2 regions of the Novosphingobium sp. BF6 genome follow, and region 2 is predicted to be linked to the other one. Evidence: riboswitches for the same ligand, from Rfam matches in the RefSeq annotation. Region 2 holds a riboswitch; the other holds the start of a gene.
What was found. Region 2 has a riboswitch for cobalamin ahead of AC4D6D_RS22980 (TonB-dependent receptor). Riboswitches for the same ligand answer to the same signal wherever they lie in the genome.
Positions count from the first base shown of each region.

Region 1: another riboswitch for cobalamin. It lies ahead of AC4D6D_RS14810 (DUF1636 domain-containing protein); the one in region 2 lies ahead of AC4D6D_RS22980 (TonB-dependent receptor).

Region 1 covers NZ_CM177775.1:3,046,051-3,054,485, reverse strand. Annotated here, with positions in the region: gene AC4D6D_RS14835 (sensor domain-containing diguanylate cyclase) at 1-530, shown strand, start outside; gene paoA (aldehyde dehydrogenase iron-sulfur subunit PaoA) at 661-1,350, shown strand; gene AC4D6D_RS14825 (FAD binding domain-containing protein) at 1,347-2,297, shown strand; gene paoC (aldehyde oxidoreductase molybdenum-binding subunit PaoC) at 2,294-4,492, shown strand; gene AC4D6D_RS14815 (cobyrinic acid a,c-diamide synthase CobB) at 4,489-5,769, opposite strand; cobalamin riboswitch at 5,843-6,034, shown strand; gene AC4D6D_RS14810 (DUF1636 domain-containing protein) at 6,259-6,666, shown strand; gene cobT (nicotinate-nucleotide--dimethylbenzimidazole phosphoribosyltransferase) at 6,663-7,679, shown strand; gene AC4D6D_RS14800 (histidine phosphatase family protein) at 7,676-8,257, shown strand; gene cobS (adenosylcobinamide-GDP ribazoletransferase) at 8,254-8,435, shown strand, end outside.
Region 2 covers NZ_CM177776.1:1,804,910-1,813,344, forward strand. Annotated here, with positions in the region: gene AC4D6D_RS22955 (TonB-dependent receptor) at 1-757, opposite strand, end outside; gene AC4D6D_RS22960 (IS110 family transposase) at 1,062-1,376, opposite strand; partial or broken gene AC4D6D_RS22965 (IS5 family transposase) at 1,318-2,209, opposite strand; tRNA gene AC4D6D_RS22970 (tRNA-OTHER) at 2,289-2,376, shown strand; gene AC4D6D_RS22975 (hypothetical protein) at 2,398-2,961, opposite strand; cobalamin riboswitch at 3,292-3,533, shown strand; gene AC4D6D_RS22980 (TonB-dependent receptor) at 3,721-5,859, shown strand; gene AC4D6D_RS22985 (hypothetical protein) at 5,864-6,154, shown strand; gene AC4D6D_RS22990 (PepSY-associated TM helix domain-containing protein) at 6,151-7,668, shown strand; gene AC4D6D_RS22995 (hypothetical protein) at 7,665-7,916, shown strand; gene AC4D6D_RS23000 (sugar kinase) at 8,218-8,435, opposite strand, start outside.

The sequences.
Region 1 (8,435 bases), on a different replicon from region 2:
CCCGGGCGAAGGCGGAGGCGCGCGCGGACGAGGCAATCCATCTGGCCGAAACCGACGCGCTGACCGAGATCGCCAATCGCCGCAAAGTCATGGCCTGTCTCGATACCGAGATCGCCAAGGCGGCCATGCTTGGCGGGCCGCTCGCGATCGCGGTGCTGGATATCGACCGTTTCAAGCTCATCAACGACCGTTTCGGCCATGCCGTGGGCGATCAGGTGATCCGCCGGGTGGCGCAAGTCTGTGCGCTGGCGATCCGGGGGGCAGACCTTGTCGGTCGGATCGGCGGGGAGGAATTCCTGATCGTCCTGCCTTCGACCGAGGCGGAAATGGCTTTCGCCGTGGCCGAGCGCGTGCGCCGCGCCGTGGAAACCATCGACTGGGAGCCGCTCGACCTGCCGCCAGTGACGGTCAGCATCGGTCTGGCGTCGAGCCTGGGCGATGTCGACTGCAAGGAACTGATGCTACGCGCGGATCGCGCGCTCTACCAGGCCAAGCACGACGGCCGTAATCTGCTGCGCCAGACCGGCTGAGACCGGGAGCCATTCATCATGAGCTGCGTTCATGACGGCATGCGATTTAGCGCAGTGACGTTTTGCTCACCCATGGGTTATCGTTCCTGACGGACGGCCAACCGTCCCAATGGTGCGAAAAGGACGGGCAATGAACGAAACGTCGAGCGAGGCCTCGCTTGAGGCGGGGCTTTTCGAGGTATCCAGGCGTGCGGTTCTGGCGGGCGGCGTGGCCAGCGTCGGGATTTCCGCCATCCCGTCCGTCGCGGAAGGAGCGGCACCCATGGCACAGCAGCCCCCGACGATGGCGGTTACGTTCAAGGTCAACGGCAAGGCGCAGGCGCTCATGCTGGATACGCGCACGACGCTGCTCGATGCGCTGCGCGATCATATCGGCCTGATGGGCACCAAGAAGGGCTGCGACCACGGCCAGTGCGGGGCCTGCACGGTGCTGGTGAACGGCACGCGCATCAATTCCTGCCTCAGCCTTGCGGTGATGCATGAAGGCGATGCGGTGACGACGATCGAAGGCCTCGGCACGCCGGAAGAGCTGCACCCGATGCAGGCGGCTTTCGTCAAGCATGACGGCTTCCAGTGCGGCTATTGCACGCCGGGGCAGATCTGCTCGGCGGTGGCGGTGCTGGAAGAGATCAAGGCTGGTATTCCCAGCCATGTCCAGGGCGACGTCGGCGGCGCGCCCGAGATGACCGTGCTGGAAATGCGCGAGCGGATGAGCGGCAATCTCTGCCGCTGCGGCGCCTATTCGAACATCGCTGAGGCCATGGCGGAAGTCGCCGGTGTCCGCATCGCGGAAACCCATGATGCGGAGGTTCGGGCATGAAGTCCTTCACCTATGAGCGCGCGAAGACCCCTGCGGCCGCCGCTGCCGCTGTCGCCGCGAACAAGGGCGCCAAGTTCATCGCCGGGGGCACCAACCTGCTCGACCTGATGAAGCTGGAGATCGAGACGCCGACGCATCTGGTCGATGTGCAGGACCTCGGACTCGACCGGATCGAGGAGACGAAGCAAGGCGGCCTGCGCATCGGCACGCTCGTCAGCAATACCGCGCTGGCGGCGGACGCTCGGGTGCGCAAGGACTACGGCGTGCTTACCCGCGCCATCGTTGCGGGCGCCTCGGGGCAATTGCGCAACAAGGCGACGACCGGCGGCAATCTGCTTCAGCGCACCCGCTGCCCCTATTTCTACGATACCAACCAGGCCTGCAACAAGCGGAGGCCCGGCTCCGGCTGCGCGGCGATCGGCGGGTTCAGCCGTCCGCTCGGGGTAATCGGCACCAGCGATGCCTGCATCGCCACCCATCCCAGCGACATGGCGATCGCCCTGCGCGTGCTGGATGCGGCGGTCGAGACCGTCGATGCTTCGGGCAAGACCCGCAGCGTGCCGATCGGCGATTTCCACCGCCTGCCGGGGGATACCCCGCATCTGGAAAACGTGCTCCAGCCCGGCGAGCTGATTACCGCCGTGACTCTGCCCAAGCCATTGGGCGGGCGCCATTTCTACCACAAGGTTCGCGACCGCGCCTCCTATGCCTTCGCGCTCGTCTCGGTGGCGGCGGTTCTGAACGAGGATGGCAGCGGGAGGGTCGCTTTCGGCGGCGTCGCGCCGAAGCCTTGGCGAGTCGAGGCGGCGGATGCGCAGCTTCGAAACGGCGCCGGGGCAACTGCGAAGACGGCCTTTGCCGAAGCGCGGCCCACCCATGAAAACGCCTTCAAGGTCACGCTGGCCGAACGCACGCTGGCGGCGCTTATCGCGGAGAACCGGGCATGAAGTTCGACACGCCTGCGGGCACCAATCCCATCGACGCGATGAAGGTCATCGGCCAGGCCGTCGACCGCGTGGACGGCAAGCTCAAGACCACCGGACAGGCCCCCTACGCCTACGAGCATGGCGAGGTTCCGGCCAAGCCCGCCTACGGTTACGTGATCGGCGCCGGGATCGCCAAGGGGCGCATCGCCTCGTTCCATGCCGAGGAAGCGCGGCGGATGCCGGGGGTCCTGGCGATCGTCTCGGCCGAGAACGCGCAGCCGCTCGGCAAGGGCAACATGAACACCGCCAAGCTGCTCGGCGGGCCGAACGTCGATCACTATCACCAGGCGCTAGCCGTGGTGGTCGCGGAGAGCTTCGAACAGGCGCGCAGCGCCGCCAATGCGGTGCGGATCACATATGACCGCGGGCAGGGACGGTTCGACCTTGCCAAGGCGAAGCCGGGCGCGCAGCCGCTGACCGGCAATGACGCTGACACGCATACGGGCGATTTCGCAGGGGCCTTCGCCTCGGCTCCGGTGCAGTTGGACCAGACCTACACTACGCCCGACCAGAATCATGCGATGATGGAGCCTTTCGCCACGATCGCCTGGTGGGAGGGGGACGCGCTGTCGGTCTGGACCTCGAACCAGATGATCGCCTGGAACAAACGCGAACTGGCCACGACGCTCCAGATGCCGCCGGAGAAAGTTCACGTCCGCTCGCCGTTCATCGGCGGGGGATTCGGCGGCAAGCTGTTCCTGCGCGCCGACGCGGTGATGGCGGCGCTGGGGGCCAAGGCCTGCGGCAGGCCGGTCAAGATCGCGATGCCGCGCCCGCTCATGCTCAACAACGCGACGCACCGCCCGGCGACGATCCAGCGCATTCGTCTGGGCGCGACGAAGGACGGCAAGCTCACCGCGATCGGCCACGAAAGCTGGTCAGGCGACTTGCCCGGCGGCGGCCCGGAATCGGCGACGCAGCAGACGAAGTTGCTTTATGCGGGAGCCAATCGCCTGACCGCCCTGCGGCTGGCCGAACTCGACCTGCCCGAAGCCAATGCCATGCGTGCTCCGGGTGAGGCGCCGGGGCTGATGGCGCTGGAGATCGCCATCGACGAGATGGCCGAGAAGCTGGCGATGGACCCGGTGAAGTTCCGCGTCCTGAACGATACGCAGGTCGATCCCGAGAACCCCAAGCGCCCGTTCTCGCAGCGGAACTTCGTGCGCTGTCTCGAAGACGGGGCCGCGCGGTTCGGCTGGAACCGGCGCAGTGCAAAGCCAGCACAAGTCCGCGAGGGGCGCTGGCTGATCGGCATGGGCGTAGCGGCGGCGTTCCGCAACAACATCAACATGACTTCGGCGGCGCGGGTGCGGCTGGCGGGCGACGGCATGGTCACCGTCGAGACCGACATGACCGATATCGGCACCGGCTCCTACACGATCATCGCCCAGACGGCGGCGGAAATGATGGGCCTGCCGGTCGAGAAAGTGCGCGTGAAGCTGGGCGATTCGTCGTTCCCGGCCTCGGCGGGTTCGGGCGGCCAGTGGGGCGCCAACAGCGCGACCTCCGGCGTCTACGCGGCTTGTGCGAAGCTGCGCGACATGGCGGCGCAGCGGCTCGGCATGGATCCGGCCGCTGCGCAGTTCGTCGATGGCGAGGTCCGCGCGGGCAACCGTTCGGTGGCGCTGGCCGAAGCGGCGAAGTCCGGCGAACTCGTCGCCGAAGAGACGATGCAGTGGGGCGATCTCGGCAAGACGTTCCAGCAATCGACGTTCGGCGCCCATTTCGTCGAGGTGGCGGTCGATTCCTATACCGGCGAGACGCGGGTGCGGCGCATGCTGGCGGTCTGCGCTGCCGGGCGCATCCTCAATCCCAAGACCGCGCGCAGCCAGGTGATCGGGGCGATGACCATGGGCGTCGGCGGCGCGCTGATGGAGGAACTGGCGGTTGACAAGCGCTTCGGCTTCTTCGTCAACCACGACCTCGCCGGGTACGAAGTGCCGGTCCATGCCGATATTCCGCATCAGGAGGTGGTGTTCCTCGACGAGGCGGACGACAAGGTCTCGCCGATGAAGGCCAAGGGCGTGGGCGAACTCGGCCTCTGCGGGGTCGGCGCGGCGGTGGCCAATGCGGTCTACAATGCCACCGGCGTGCGCGTGCGCGACTATCCGATCACGCTCGACAAGTACCTCACGAAGCTGCCTGCGATCGCTTAGCCCAGCAAGTTCGCAATCAGCTCCGGCGCGGATGGGAAGTAGAAGTGCATGTAGCTCGCGGTGAGCGAGCCTTGCCGGAATATCCGCTCGCCCTTGCGCCCATCCGGCGTCCGGGCGAGCGCGATGGGTTCGAGGGCTGTCTCCAGCCGCGAATAGTGGAAGGTGTGGCCGCGCACGGCATGGCCCGCCAGTTCCGCTTCCTGCATGCCGAGCGCGACCAGCCGTTTCTGCATGGTTGCGCTCGCGGGGAGCAGGCCCAGCATCGGCGCGCCGAGACCTGCCGCGTCCGCAAGCGTTTCGCAGGCGTAAAGCATGCCGCCGCACTCGGCGAGGATCGGTTTTCCGGCTCGGAAGTGCTCCCGGATCGCCTCGATCATCGCCCGATTGGCGGAAAGCGCGGCGAGATGAAGCTCGGGGTAGCCGCCCGGCAGCCACAGCGCATCGCAGTCCGGCAAGGCCTCATCGCGCAGGGGCGAGAAGAACGAGAGCCGCGCGCCCGCCCGTTCGAGAAAGTCGAGGTTTGCCCGGTAGATGAAGCCGAAAGCCTCGTCGCGGGCGATGGCGATGCGCCTGCCCGACAGCGCAGCGGGGATCGGCGCGGCGGCGCGGGGGGCCGGGAAGGACACCGGCTCGGGCAGCCAGAGCGCGCTTTCGGGGAGCAGGTCGGCGGCGCGGTCGATACGGGCTTCGATATCCGCGACTTCGCCCGCCTGCACGAGGCCGAGATGGCGTTCGGGCAGGGCCATGTCCTCGTCGCGCCGCATCGCGCCGAGCCATTGCACGCTGTCCGGCATACCTCGTTCCAGCAGTTCGGCATGGCGCTCGCTGCCGACTCGATTGGCGAGCACGGCGGCCAAGGTCACGCCGTCCCGATAGGTAGCGAGGCCGTGGACGAGCGCGCCGAAGGTCTGGGCCATCGAGGACCCATCCATCACCGCCATGACCGGCAGGCCGAAGTGCCGGGCGAGGTCGGCGGAGGAGGGGGTGCCGTCGAACAGGCCCATGACCCCTTCGATCAGGATCAGGTCCGCCTCCCGTGCCGCCTCGTGCAGCAGGGCGCGGCACTGGTCCTCGCCGCACATGAACAGGTCGAGCTGGTGGACCGGCGCGCCGCTGGCCACTTCGTGGACCATCGGGTCGAGGAAATCCGGCCCGCACTTGAACACCCGCACCCGGCGTCCGGCGCGGACATGGCGGCGGGCGAGGGCGGCGGTGACGAGGGTCTTGCCCTGTCCCGAAGACGGCGCAGTGACGAGCAGGGCGGGACAGGCGGTCATCGGCGCCGGGACCTATGGCACTTCGCGGGGGCGCGCAAGCGGCGCGCTCTTGCACGCCGGGCCGCCACCCGATAGGGCCACGCCTGCGACAGGTTCCCCGCAAGGGGATCAAAAGGGAACGCGGGTTCAAGGCCCCGGCTGCCCCTGCAACTGTAAGCGGCGAGCCGTGCGGCCATTTCGCCATTGGGGGCGTAAGCTCCTGAGAAGGCGGCCGAACCGGCACCGACCCGTGAGCCAGGAGACCTGCCTGCCGCAGTCGTTCTTCGACCGGACAGGGTGAGCCGGACGAACGGGGTCATGCCTCGCAGAGCGACAGCCACTGCCGTGCCGTCTTGCGGCGCGAGAGGGCCTGTCGTCGCCTGCCGCGATCGCATGTCCTTCGCCTGCACGTCGGCCCGGCCGGGTTCGATGCTCGCTTGAAGGACATGCCGTGAACTGCCGAATTTCCATTGCCGGAACTCCCTGCCTCGGGCTGAGGAGCGGCTGCTGATGCTGCATCCCGTCGAACCCGGCCCTTCCGTGGTGGTGTGCAATACCTGCCGTCACTCCGCCGAAACGCGCGAGGACGCAAACGGGCAGCGCGGCGGCGCGGTGCTGGCCGAGGCCATGCGCGCGGTGCAGGCTGCCGAGCCGGACCTTCAGGGCGTGGCGGTTCAGGAAATGCCCTGCCTCTTCGCCTGCCAGCGCCACTGCACCGTGGCGATCCGCGCACCGGGCAAGCTCGGCTATGTGCTCGGCGACTTCACGCCGGACGCGGACGCGGCCCGCGCTATTCTCGAATATGCTTCGCGCCATGCCGCCAGCGAGCACGGGCAGGTGCCTTACCGCGAATGGCCGCAGGGCGTGAAGGGCCACTTCATCACCCGCACCCCGCCCGAAGGGTACATCGGCACATGATCCGGTTCGAGAACCGCGCCGCCTTCGCCGCCGCGCTCGCCGACCTGCCCGAGCCCGACCTCGCCGCGCTGGAAGCCGCGCGCGCGCGTCAGGCGGTGCTCACAAAGCCGCTCGGCTCGCTCGGGCGGCTGGAGGAGATCGCGGTGTTCATGGCGGGCTGGCAGGGCCGCGCGCGTCCCCGCGCCGACCGCATCCGCGCGGTGATCTTCGCAGGCAACCATGGCGTCGCCGCGCGCGGGGTCAGTGCCTATCCGCCGGAAGTCACCGTGCAGATGGTCACCAATTTCAAGGCGGGCGGCGCGGCGATCAATGCGCTGACGGCGGCCTGCGGTGCGCAGCTGGCGGTCGTCCCGCTCGATCTCGCGTGCCCGACCGGGGACATCACCCGCGAACCGGCGATGAGCGAGGCGGAGTGTCTGGCGGCCCTCAATGCCGGGGCGGCTGCGGTCATGGCGGATAGCGACCTGTTCTTCGTGGGCGAGATGGGCATTGGCAATACGACGCCCGCCGCCGCGCTGGCCGCGCAAGTCTTCGGCGGCGAGGCAGCGGAATGGATCGGGCGCGGCACCGGCCTCGACGATGCGGGCCTCGCGCGGAAGGCCGAGGCGGTCGCGGCGGCCCTTGCGCTGCACGGGGCCGATTGCACCGACGCTTTCGAGACTTTGCGCCGGCTCGGCGGGCGGGAGATCGCGGCCATGGCGGGGGCGGTGCTGGCGGCGCGGCATTTGCGGGTGCCGGTCCTGCTCGACGGGTTCATCGCCTGCGCGGCCCTTGCGCCGCTGCTGGCGGACAATGCCGCTTTTCTCGGCCACTGCCTTGCCGCGCATTGCTCGGCCGAGGCGGGACACGTGCGTCTGCTCGAACGCTTTGGGCTGGACCCGTTGCTGCACCTCGGCATGAGGCTGGGCGAAGGTTCGGGCGCGGCGGTGGCGGCGCAGATCGTGCGCTCGGCGCTGGCCGCGCATGACGGCATGGCGACTTTTGCCGAGGCGGCGGTCGCAGGGGCTGCATGAACGGCGTGCTCGTCCACCTCATGCGCCACGGCGCGCCGGTAAAACCGGGGCTGCTGCTCGGCCACCGCGACGATCCGTCGACGCCTGCCGGGGTAGCACACTGCGTGACGCGGGCGGCGGGCCTGACGTTCGAGCGGGTGGTTTCGTCCGACCTGCAAAGGTCGAGCATTCCCGCCGCGCAGATCGCGGCCCTGCGTCGGCGGCGGCATGACCTCGACCTGCGCTGGCGTGAAATCGACTTCGGCGACTGGGACGGTCTTGCCCCGCAGCAACTCGATCCGGCCGTGCAGGCCCGGTTCTGGGACGATCCCGAGACCCATGCCCCGCCCGGCGGCGAGCGCTGGTCGCAGCTTTGCACCCGCATCGGCGAGGCGCTCACTGAGATCGACCGCGCCAGCCTGATCCTCACCCATGGCGGCGCCATGCGCGCGGCGCTTTCGGTGCTGTTCGGCTTCGATCACCGGCAGGTCTGGGCCTTCGAACTGCCTTACGGCGCGCTGGTCAGCCTGCGCCTCTGGCCGGGCGAGGGCCTGCCCGCCGCGCAGATCCTCACGCTGGATAGCGGGAAGACGGCATGAGGCGGCTCGTCCTCGCGCTCCAGTTCCTGACGCGCCTGCCGCTTCCGCCAGTGCGGGCCGATGCCGAGGACTTCGCGAAATCGATGCGCTGGTTTCCGCTGGCGGGACTGGCCGTGGGCGGCCCCGTGGCGGGAGCCTGGTGGCTGGGAAGCCGTCTGGGCGATTCGTGGCTTGCAGC
Region 2 (8,435 bases):
TCGCCTCGAAGAGGTACTTGCCCCGAATACCAAACTGACGATTTGAGTCTTCGTATCGCGCGGGAACGTCGCCCGAAACGTGGTCAGTCAGGGAATCCTGATAGTTGTAGATCCCGCTAACACGCAGCGCTGAATTTGCCGATACAGGAAGATTTACAGTCGCACGCGCGATGACGCCTTCACTGCCGCCGGGCCGGGCATCTGCCTCCAGATCGAAAAGGGTTTCGGTGATCCCGATCCGGGGGCGAACCGTCGTGATATTAATCAGGCCTGCGGATGCATTTTTGCCGAAAAGGAGACCTTGTGGGCCATTGAGGACTTCAACTTGCGCAACGTCCAGGAAAGCGTTGCCGCCCGCAAGTGGCCTGCCAATGTTCACATCGTCGATCGCCATCGCTACGCTCGAATCGATCGTCGTCGAGAAGGCCAGCGTACCGATGCCGCGGATTGAAAAGCTGCTCTCCTGCCCGATTTGAAGACTCGGGGTCGCGATCGTCAATTGCGTCGCCTCGTTCAGACCGCGTTCCTTAAGCGTATCTGCACCAATTGCAGTGACGCTTACCGGCACATTCTGAAGTCGCTCCGGGCGGCGCTGAGCGGTTACGACGATCTCCGCGATCGAGGTCTGCGATGCTGCTGAATCGGCCGTAGCGGAGTCTGGATCTTGGCCATGCGTAGTCCCGGACTGCGCATGGGCAGAAGCATGAATTCCGATAAGTGCAATGCTGCCGGCGGATGCAAGCCAAACTGCTTTCAAAGTTCTCTCCCGTGTTTTTTATGACGTCCGTTTTTCCGGAGCATGCCAATTGCTACTGCCTCGATAATGATAACGGAAATGATCTCTTTTTATGGATATGTATAAGTGCGGTGTATACATCGGCGGCGCCGTGCGGGGTGATCTCTGCCGATCTGGTGACAACACCATTCGGAAACAGATAGGGTTTTGAAGAGGGGCCGTTTCAATCTGACCGGTCTGTCGGATTATCTTATCGAAACGGACGGGGGCCTAACTGGTGTTGCTCGCAAAAATCGCGGGTTGACCGAAACCGAACTGGGGAAGGTTAAGCTGCGCGAGCCCCAGCAGCATCGTGCGGATCCGTCTTGTTCGCCTTCATTGCCTTCAGACTCTGGTGCGCCTGCCGGGCATCGATGCACACCACCGGGACACCCAGTTCACGCAGACCAAGGCAGATCGCCGGTGACAAGCCCCAAGTTTCGATCACGGCTCGCTCGATAGGACCATATCCCTCCAGCATCATGGCGATCGCTTCGGGGGAACTCTCTACTTTCTCCGAGACCAGCTTCCGACCATTCTCATCAACGATGCAGACCTGCGTGGATTCCATCGACAGGTCCAATCCGGCATAGTGCTTCATGGCTGCTTCCTTCCTTCAGGATTCGACAACCAGAAGTGTGCGCTGCAACCGAGGTCCGAGCGAAGCAGCCGCAATCACACGATGACTCATAAACCCGTAGCCACATAGAGGCGAGTTGGACCATGGCGAGGAAGTTCTCGGCCAGCTTATCGTAGCGGGTAGCAATACGCCGGAAGTGCTTGAGCTTGGAGAAGAAGCGTTCGATCAGGTTCCGCTCGCGGTAGAGCCAAGTGCTGAAGTACGGTTTCGACCTGCGGTTGGACTTCGGTGGGATATTGGCGAATGCGCCCCTCTCGCGGAGAGACGCCCGGATGCGGTCGGCATCGTATGCCTTATAGGCCAGCACTATCGTTCCGGCACCCACATGGTCGAGCAGGCCATCAGCAGTTTGACCGTCATGGCTTTGCCCGGCGGTCAGGCTCAACCGGATCGGGACGCCTTGCCCTTCGACGACCGCGTGGATTTTTGTCGCGAGCCCCCTCGGGAACGACCGAGACAATGATCTCGATCCCCCTTTTTGCCGTCGCGGCCTGCTGGTGGGCGCGAACGGACGTGCTGTCGATCATCTGTATATCGCCATCGTGGGCGGCGGTGAGGACGTCCATCATCCGGTCCCAGACGCCCGCCTTTCGCCATCGAGCGATGCGATTGTAGCAGGTGGTGCGCGGACCGTATCGTTCAGGCAGGTCGCGCCAAGGCGCACCGGACCGAAGCACCCAAAAAATACCGTTCAGCACGCGACGATCATCAACACGGGGCACGCCTCGCGGCTTATTGGGCAGCAGCGGCTCGATCACGCGCCATTCGAAGTCGGTCAGATCGTATCGGCTCATGCCGAGCCAGAATCACCTCCCAAGCGCCAAGGAAAGGTCTTTGTTGGCGGCGTGCCCAACTTTGCGCTAAACCGCCGGGGCCAGCGTGACGGAATTGGTAGACGTATCACCACAGTGATCCTGAGCCTTACGGCTTAGGTTGCGGGTTCGATCCCCTGCCGTTGGCGTCCCATCTATGGGTTCACGACCTAGTCCACGCCCAGAAACCGGCCATCGGTATCGAAGCGGCAGTTGAAGAATTTTGTCCCTTTGCTGCCGTCGCTGCGGTCATACCAGCCCTGCACAATGTAGCCGTTGCGTTGCTGGATGGGGGCATTTGCTGTGACTTCACTTGGACGGCGATCAAATCGGGCACTGGCCTCGTTCCGACAAATCCGGGAAAGTTCGTCTCCGGCGACGTAGCCGTGGGAAGGGGCGCTACGACGATCATACTCAGTAGCGCGGCGATCATTGGGGCCGGCGCCCATTCGGCAGTCGGCCGGTAGCGTTGGCGTGACCGAACTATAGCGCCCGTCCATCGTTGCGACGGTCACGCATTGATGGCGGTCCTTGCTCCACCAATAGGCATAACTGCGATCGTCGCCCTTCTCACCGCCCACGTTGCGATACCCGCGACGTTCCAGTTCCGCCTCAGCTTGCCCAGCTCGTGCCCCGACCATATCCTCTAGTCCCGTGGATTGGCCAAAAGAGTTCGACGGCGCCAATGCTGTGGCGACCGCTGCAAGGGCTAAAAAGCGGGAAGAGGAAGGCATGCACGCACCTCATCGACAAGTTTGGAACTGTTCAACCTTTTAAATTCAACTGGTTCTGCGCGCCACGGGAATCCACACCACTTTGCCCAGCCCAAGTCAATTTCTTGATTTTCATCGGAATTTAGGCGCGCAGCCGACTAATGTGCTCTTCAACCCATCGGCGCGGGCGTCGTCCAGCGATTCCGAAAGTCAGCTTTCGCGATGGCCAAAATGGCCGCTGAGCGAACGGGATGAGCGCATACCGGCCGTCGAGTCATGACCAAATCCTACACTCCACGAATTTCTTGCTATCCCGTTCGATAACCCATAGTGCCCAGCCGTCCCCCTGACGGGGGATGAGATCGCGTTGGTGCTTCGAAAGAGGCTTAAAAGGGAACACGGTGAGAGGGCTCGTCCTTCGAAGCCGAGGCTGTCCCTGCAACTGTAAGCGGTGAGCGCGATGCATATCGCGGCAGGCCAAGGAGCCTTGCCGCAGCCACTGGGCCGGACGCTAACTCCTGCGAGGCCTGGGAAGGCCGTGCATCGCGCGACGACCCGTGAGCCAGGAGACCTGCCAGCGTCCGGTCGCTCTTGCCTTGGTCCAGGGGATGGCCGCGGCACGGTATACTCCGTCTGAGCGACGAACTTGCGGCCAGGCCGCAACGGCGGGTTTCGCCGGTCGCTCGTTCGCGCCCGGATTCCGCCGCTGCGCCCGCGCGGGGGAAGTCCCTCACGCGGGAACCTGTCCGTTCGACTGGGAAACGCAACGGGGATACTATCATGAAAACCAGAACGCTTCTTTCCGGCCTGCTGCACGCGGGCGCGTCGCTGGGCGCGCTCGCTCTGGCTGCCGGATCCGCACAGGCGCAGGACTCCGGGCCGGACAACACCGAAAGCCGGGCGGAAAGCATCGTCGTCACCGCGCGCAAGGCCGGCGTCCTGCAACTGGACCAGACGGCGAATGCGTCGAGCCGCCTCGGGCTGACGCCGATGCAGACGCCGGCCAGTGTCGATGTCATCACCAAGGAGATGATCCGCAGCTTGGGCGACCGCACCGTCGTCGCTGCCGCCGCACGGGCGCCGGGGCTCATCAACAACAGTTCGGCCTTCGGCTATTCGCTCAGTTCGCGCGGGTTCACCGGCTATACCTCGGTGATGCAGCTCTACGACGGGATGCGCGTCTACACCACGACCACGCAGACCTTCCCCGCCGATCCGTGGATGGCCGAGCGAATCGAAGTGCTGCGCGGCGCGGCTTCGGTGCTCTACGGCGAAGGCGGCATCGGCGGCGCGATCAACGTCGTGCGCAAGCAGCCCAATACCGATCATGTCGAGGGCGAAGTGCGCCTCAGCGGCGGTTCCTTCGATACTTATGCGGCGGCGGGCGGCATTGGCGGACCGATCGGGGACAGGCTCTCCTACCGGGTGGACGTCAGCTACAATCGCTCGGACGGGTGGATGGAGCGTGGCCGGTCGCGCAGTCTGGCGCTCTCGGCGGCGCTGCGCTGGCAGGCCCGCGACGATCTGGTGCTGACCTTGACGCACGACCGCGCCGATCTCGACCCGACGATCTGGTACGGCACCCCGCTGCGCGACGGCAAGCTGGTACGCGATTTCCGCAAGAAGAACTACAACATCGCCGACAGTTCGCTGCGTTTCGACGATGCCTGGACGCAGGCCAAGGCGGAATGGACGCCTGCCGAGGGGGTGACGATCACCAATGTCGCCTACTACCTCACCGGCTTCAAGCACTGGCGCAATGCCGAAGGCTATGCCTGGTCCGGTGACCAGATCCGCCGCTCCAGCTATCTGGAAATCTTCTACAAGACCAAGCAATGGGGCGACCGCTTCAACGCCGTGTTCGACCACAAGCTGTTCGGCCTGGACCACCGCCTGAGCCTCGGCGGCGAGTACAATAGCGGCGACCTGCTGCGCACCGACAGCTCGCCCAACACGCGCTTCGACCTGATCGATCCTTACGACTATACGCCGGGGACCTTCCTCGATGGCACTTTCGGCACGCGGTACAAGTACAAGACCGATGTGCAGCAATGGGCGCTGTTCGGAGAGAGCAGACTGTCCTTCTCCGACCGGCTCTCGCTGGTGACGGGCCTGCGGTACGACCGCCCGAAGACCGAGCGCCACGATGCGCTCGATCCCGCGACGGACTATACCGCGCGCTATCCCAGCACCAGTTGGCGCGTGGGGCTGGTCTACAACCCGGTCGATACGGTCTCGCTCTACGCGCAATATTCGGCGGCCGCCGATCCGGTGACGGCGCTGCTTACCGCCACATTGGCGCAGACCAGCTTCGACGTTTCGACCGGGCGGCAATGGGAAGCCGGGGCCAAGGCCACCTTCCTCGACGGACGCGGCGAGTTCACCCTGTCCGCCTATCGCATCGTCAAGAAGAAGATCCTGACCCGCTCGGCCAATGATCCCACGGCATCGGTGCAGGTCGGCCAGCAGTCGTCCTACGGCGTCGAGGCCTCGTTCGGGCTGGCTGTGACGAGGGACTTCAGCATTCTCGCCAATGGCACGATCCTGAAGGCACAATACGACGATTTCGACGAACTGGTAGGCACGGCACTGGTCAGCCGGGATGGCAATATGCCGATCGGCGTGGCGGAGCAGGCGGCCAACCTTTGGCTGTCGTGGCGACCGCTTCAGCCGCTGCATCTCGACGCGGGGCTGCGTTATGTCGGCAAGCGATATTCCGATGCCGCCAATACCCGGCTCATCCCGGCCTACACGCTGGCCGACGCCTCGGCTCGCTACGACCTTGGCGAGAAGACGAGCCTAACGCTCAATCTGCGCAACGTCTTCGACAAGATCTACGTCCAGAACAGCTATTCCACCTCGCAGTGGATCCTCGGCGAACCGCGCAGCGTGGCGGTGACCTTCGAGCAGCGGTTCTGACGGTATGGCGAGGCAGGAACCCGGCTGGCGCACCGTCACCGCGCGCGTGCTGGCGGCGAGCGCTGGGGCCTATGCGCTATGCTACGCCTGGATCGGCGCGGCAGTGCGGCTGCTGCCGATGGAGGCGGTGGACGCCACTATCCTCGCCACCTGCCTCGCCTTCGTACTGTTCGTCGTCGTGATCCTGCGGGCCTTCGCGCTCCGCAGCGCGCGGCGCGTGTGGCTGGAATTGCTGGCGGGCACGGTGTTGCCGATCTGCCTGATGCTGGCCGCGATACCGGGAGGCTGGCGGTGAAAGACACGCTGCGCCAGTCGATGGGCTGGCTCCATACGTGGTGCGGATTGCTGTTCGGGTGGGTGCTTTTCGGGGTGCTGCTGACCGGATCGCTGGCGGTATTCTATACCGAGATCAATCTATGGACGACGCCCGAACTGCGCTCTCCCGTCGCGATCGATCGCAGCCATGCGGTAAGGATAGGGCGGGACTACCTCACCCGCGTCGCACCCGATGCGCGGCAGTGGCGGATCGTGATCCCCACCCCGCGCGAGCCGGTGCTGCGCCTCGTCTGGACCGACCGCGCAGGCAAAGCCACGACGCATCGGCTCGACCCGCAGACCGGCAGACGCATCCCGCGCGACATGGACGCGGGGTTCTTCTTCATGCGCTATCACTACACGCTGGGGATCGACCGCAAGTCCAGCCAGCTCGGCTTCCTGATCGTCGGCGCGGCAGGCCTGGCGATGCTGGCCGCCTCGATCAGCGGGGTCATCATTCACAAGCGGATCTTCCGCGATTTCTTCACTTTCCGCCCCAGGGCCTCGCGCCAGCGGGCGTGGATGGACGCGCACAACGTCCTCTCGGTGCTGCCACTGCCGTTCCACGTGATGATGGCCTATACCGGGCTGGTTCTGATCTATTACGCCTATATCCCCGCCGGGGTGGCCATGCTGAACGGCGGCGACGTGAAAGCTTATCAGAGCGCGGCGGCACAATCGGTTTACATCGACAAGAACACGCCGCCGGGACCGGTTCGCCGCACGGTGGAGCTGATGCCGCTGGTGGCGCGCGCCGAGAAAGCCTGGGGCGGTGGGCCTTCGGTGAATATCTATGTCGCCAATCCCAACCGCGCCAACGCCGCAGTCGAAATCTGGCGCCAGCGCGACGACCGCATCGCCAATTTCCCGGACCGTGTGGACTTCGCCGGCACTGACGGCAGGTTGCTGCGGGTGCTGGTGAAGCGCTCGCCTGCAAGGGAAGTGCAATCCTTCCTCGCCGGACTGCACTTCATCGAGTGGGGCGGCGTCGGCGCGCGCTGGCTCTACTTTCTGACCGGGCTTTGCAGCGCGGCGATGGTCGCGGCGGGACTGGTGCTGTTCACCGAGAAACGCGCCCGCCGGGGCATGTCGGGCTCCCAAGCGATGGCGAGCCGGATAACCGTGGCTGCAATCGCCGGAAATATCATCGCCTGCGCCGCCTATCTCCACGGCGAGAAGTCATTACCTTCCGGCGTCGAAGACCGGCACAGCCTGGCAGCGTCCATTTACTTTTTCGCCTGGCTGCTGAGCCTCCTGCATGCCGTTGTACGGCCCTGGGCCCGCGCATGGACAGAGCAGTTGCGTGCGGCGGCGCTGCTCTGCCTGACTATTCCGTTGAGTACTGCCCTCGCGGGAATGCCGCTGATGTCGACGTTGGCTGTTGGTGATGGGATACGCTCAGGCGCAGATCTGACGGCGCTGGCGATAGGCTTCATCTTGTGGATTTCGGCAGGCAAGCTTGATCGCAAGTCGCCCGGGGGCGCTGCGCGATGATGGTGAGCATGGCCCTGTCCCTGATCCTTGCCGTGACCGGCTTCGGTGCCATCCGGCGCGGCGCATCCCGAAGACACAACATCTATCGAGCGGCCTGGTGCGCTGCCGGGACCGTATTGCTGGTTCTGGCGATCCTTCCCGTTGCGCAACCGGCCGCGACCATCGTGATCGCCGCGATGCTATGGTTCTTCTGTATCCTGCCGGTAGCCGGGCTCATTGTCGTTTTTGGAATGCCTACTCCCCGATAATCAAGGCCACGCCGCGTCGCTCTTCGTAAGAGCTGATTCAGGATGCCCCTATGGCAGGTTCCAAGATGGTGCCGAGCAACTGGGAATGACCGGAATGGGCGCATTCCGGCCAAACACCTTTGCGATGGTCAATACAAGCTTAGCTGCCATTTAGGGCGCTCAATCTCACTGCTCACAAACGACCTTTTTGCGAGCCGTTATCAATTTCGGCTACGGGCGCGATGATGTCGACCAAAATCCAGCCCGCGCGCCAGAATCCGTAGAAGCGAAAAGCGTATGGCTTGGAGCTCCTTGCGCAAGCTTAACGTCTGACGTCGCTGGCGGATAAAGAGAACCTATCTAGTTCCTCGGGCCCAATCAAGCAAATGTCCCCGGGCATCGTATGCTTGAGCACCGTGTAGGCAAGACCTGCCTGTGCTGTCTCCACCAGTCCTGAAGCGTCGAGCCACTTGTGCAACACGCCGGCAGCAAAGGCGTCGCCCGTGCCGATGCGATCGACGATGCCGGTGACATCAACCT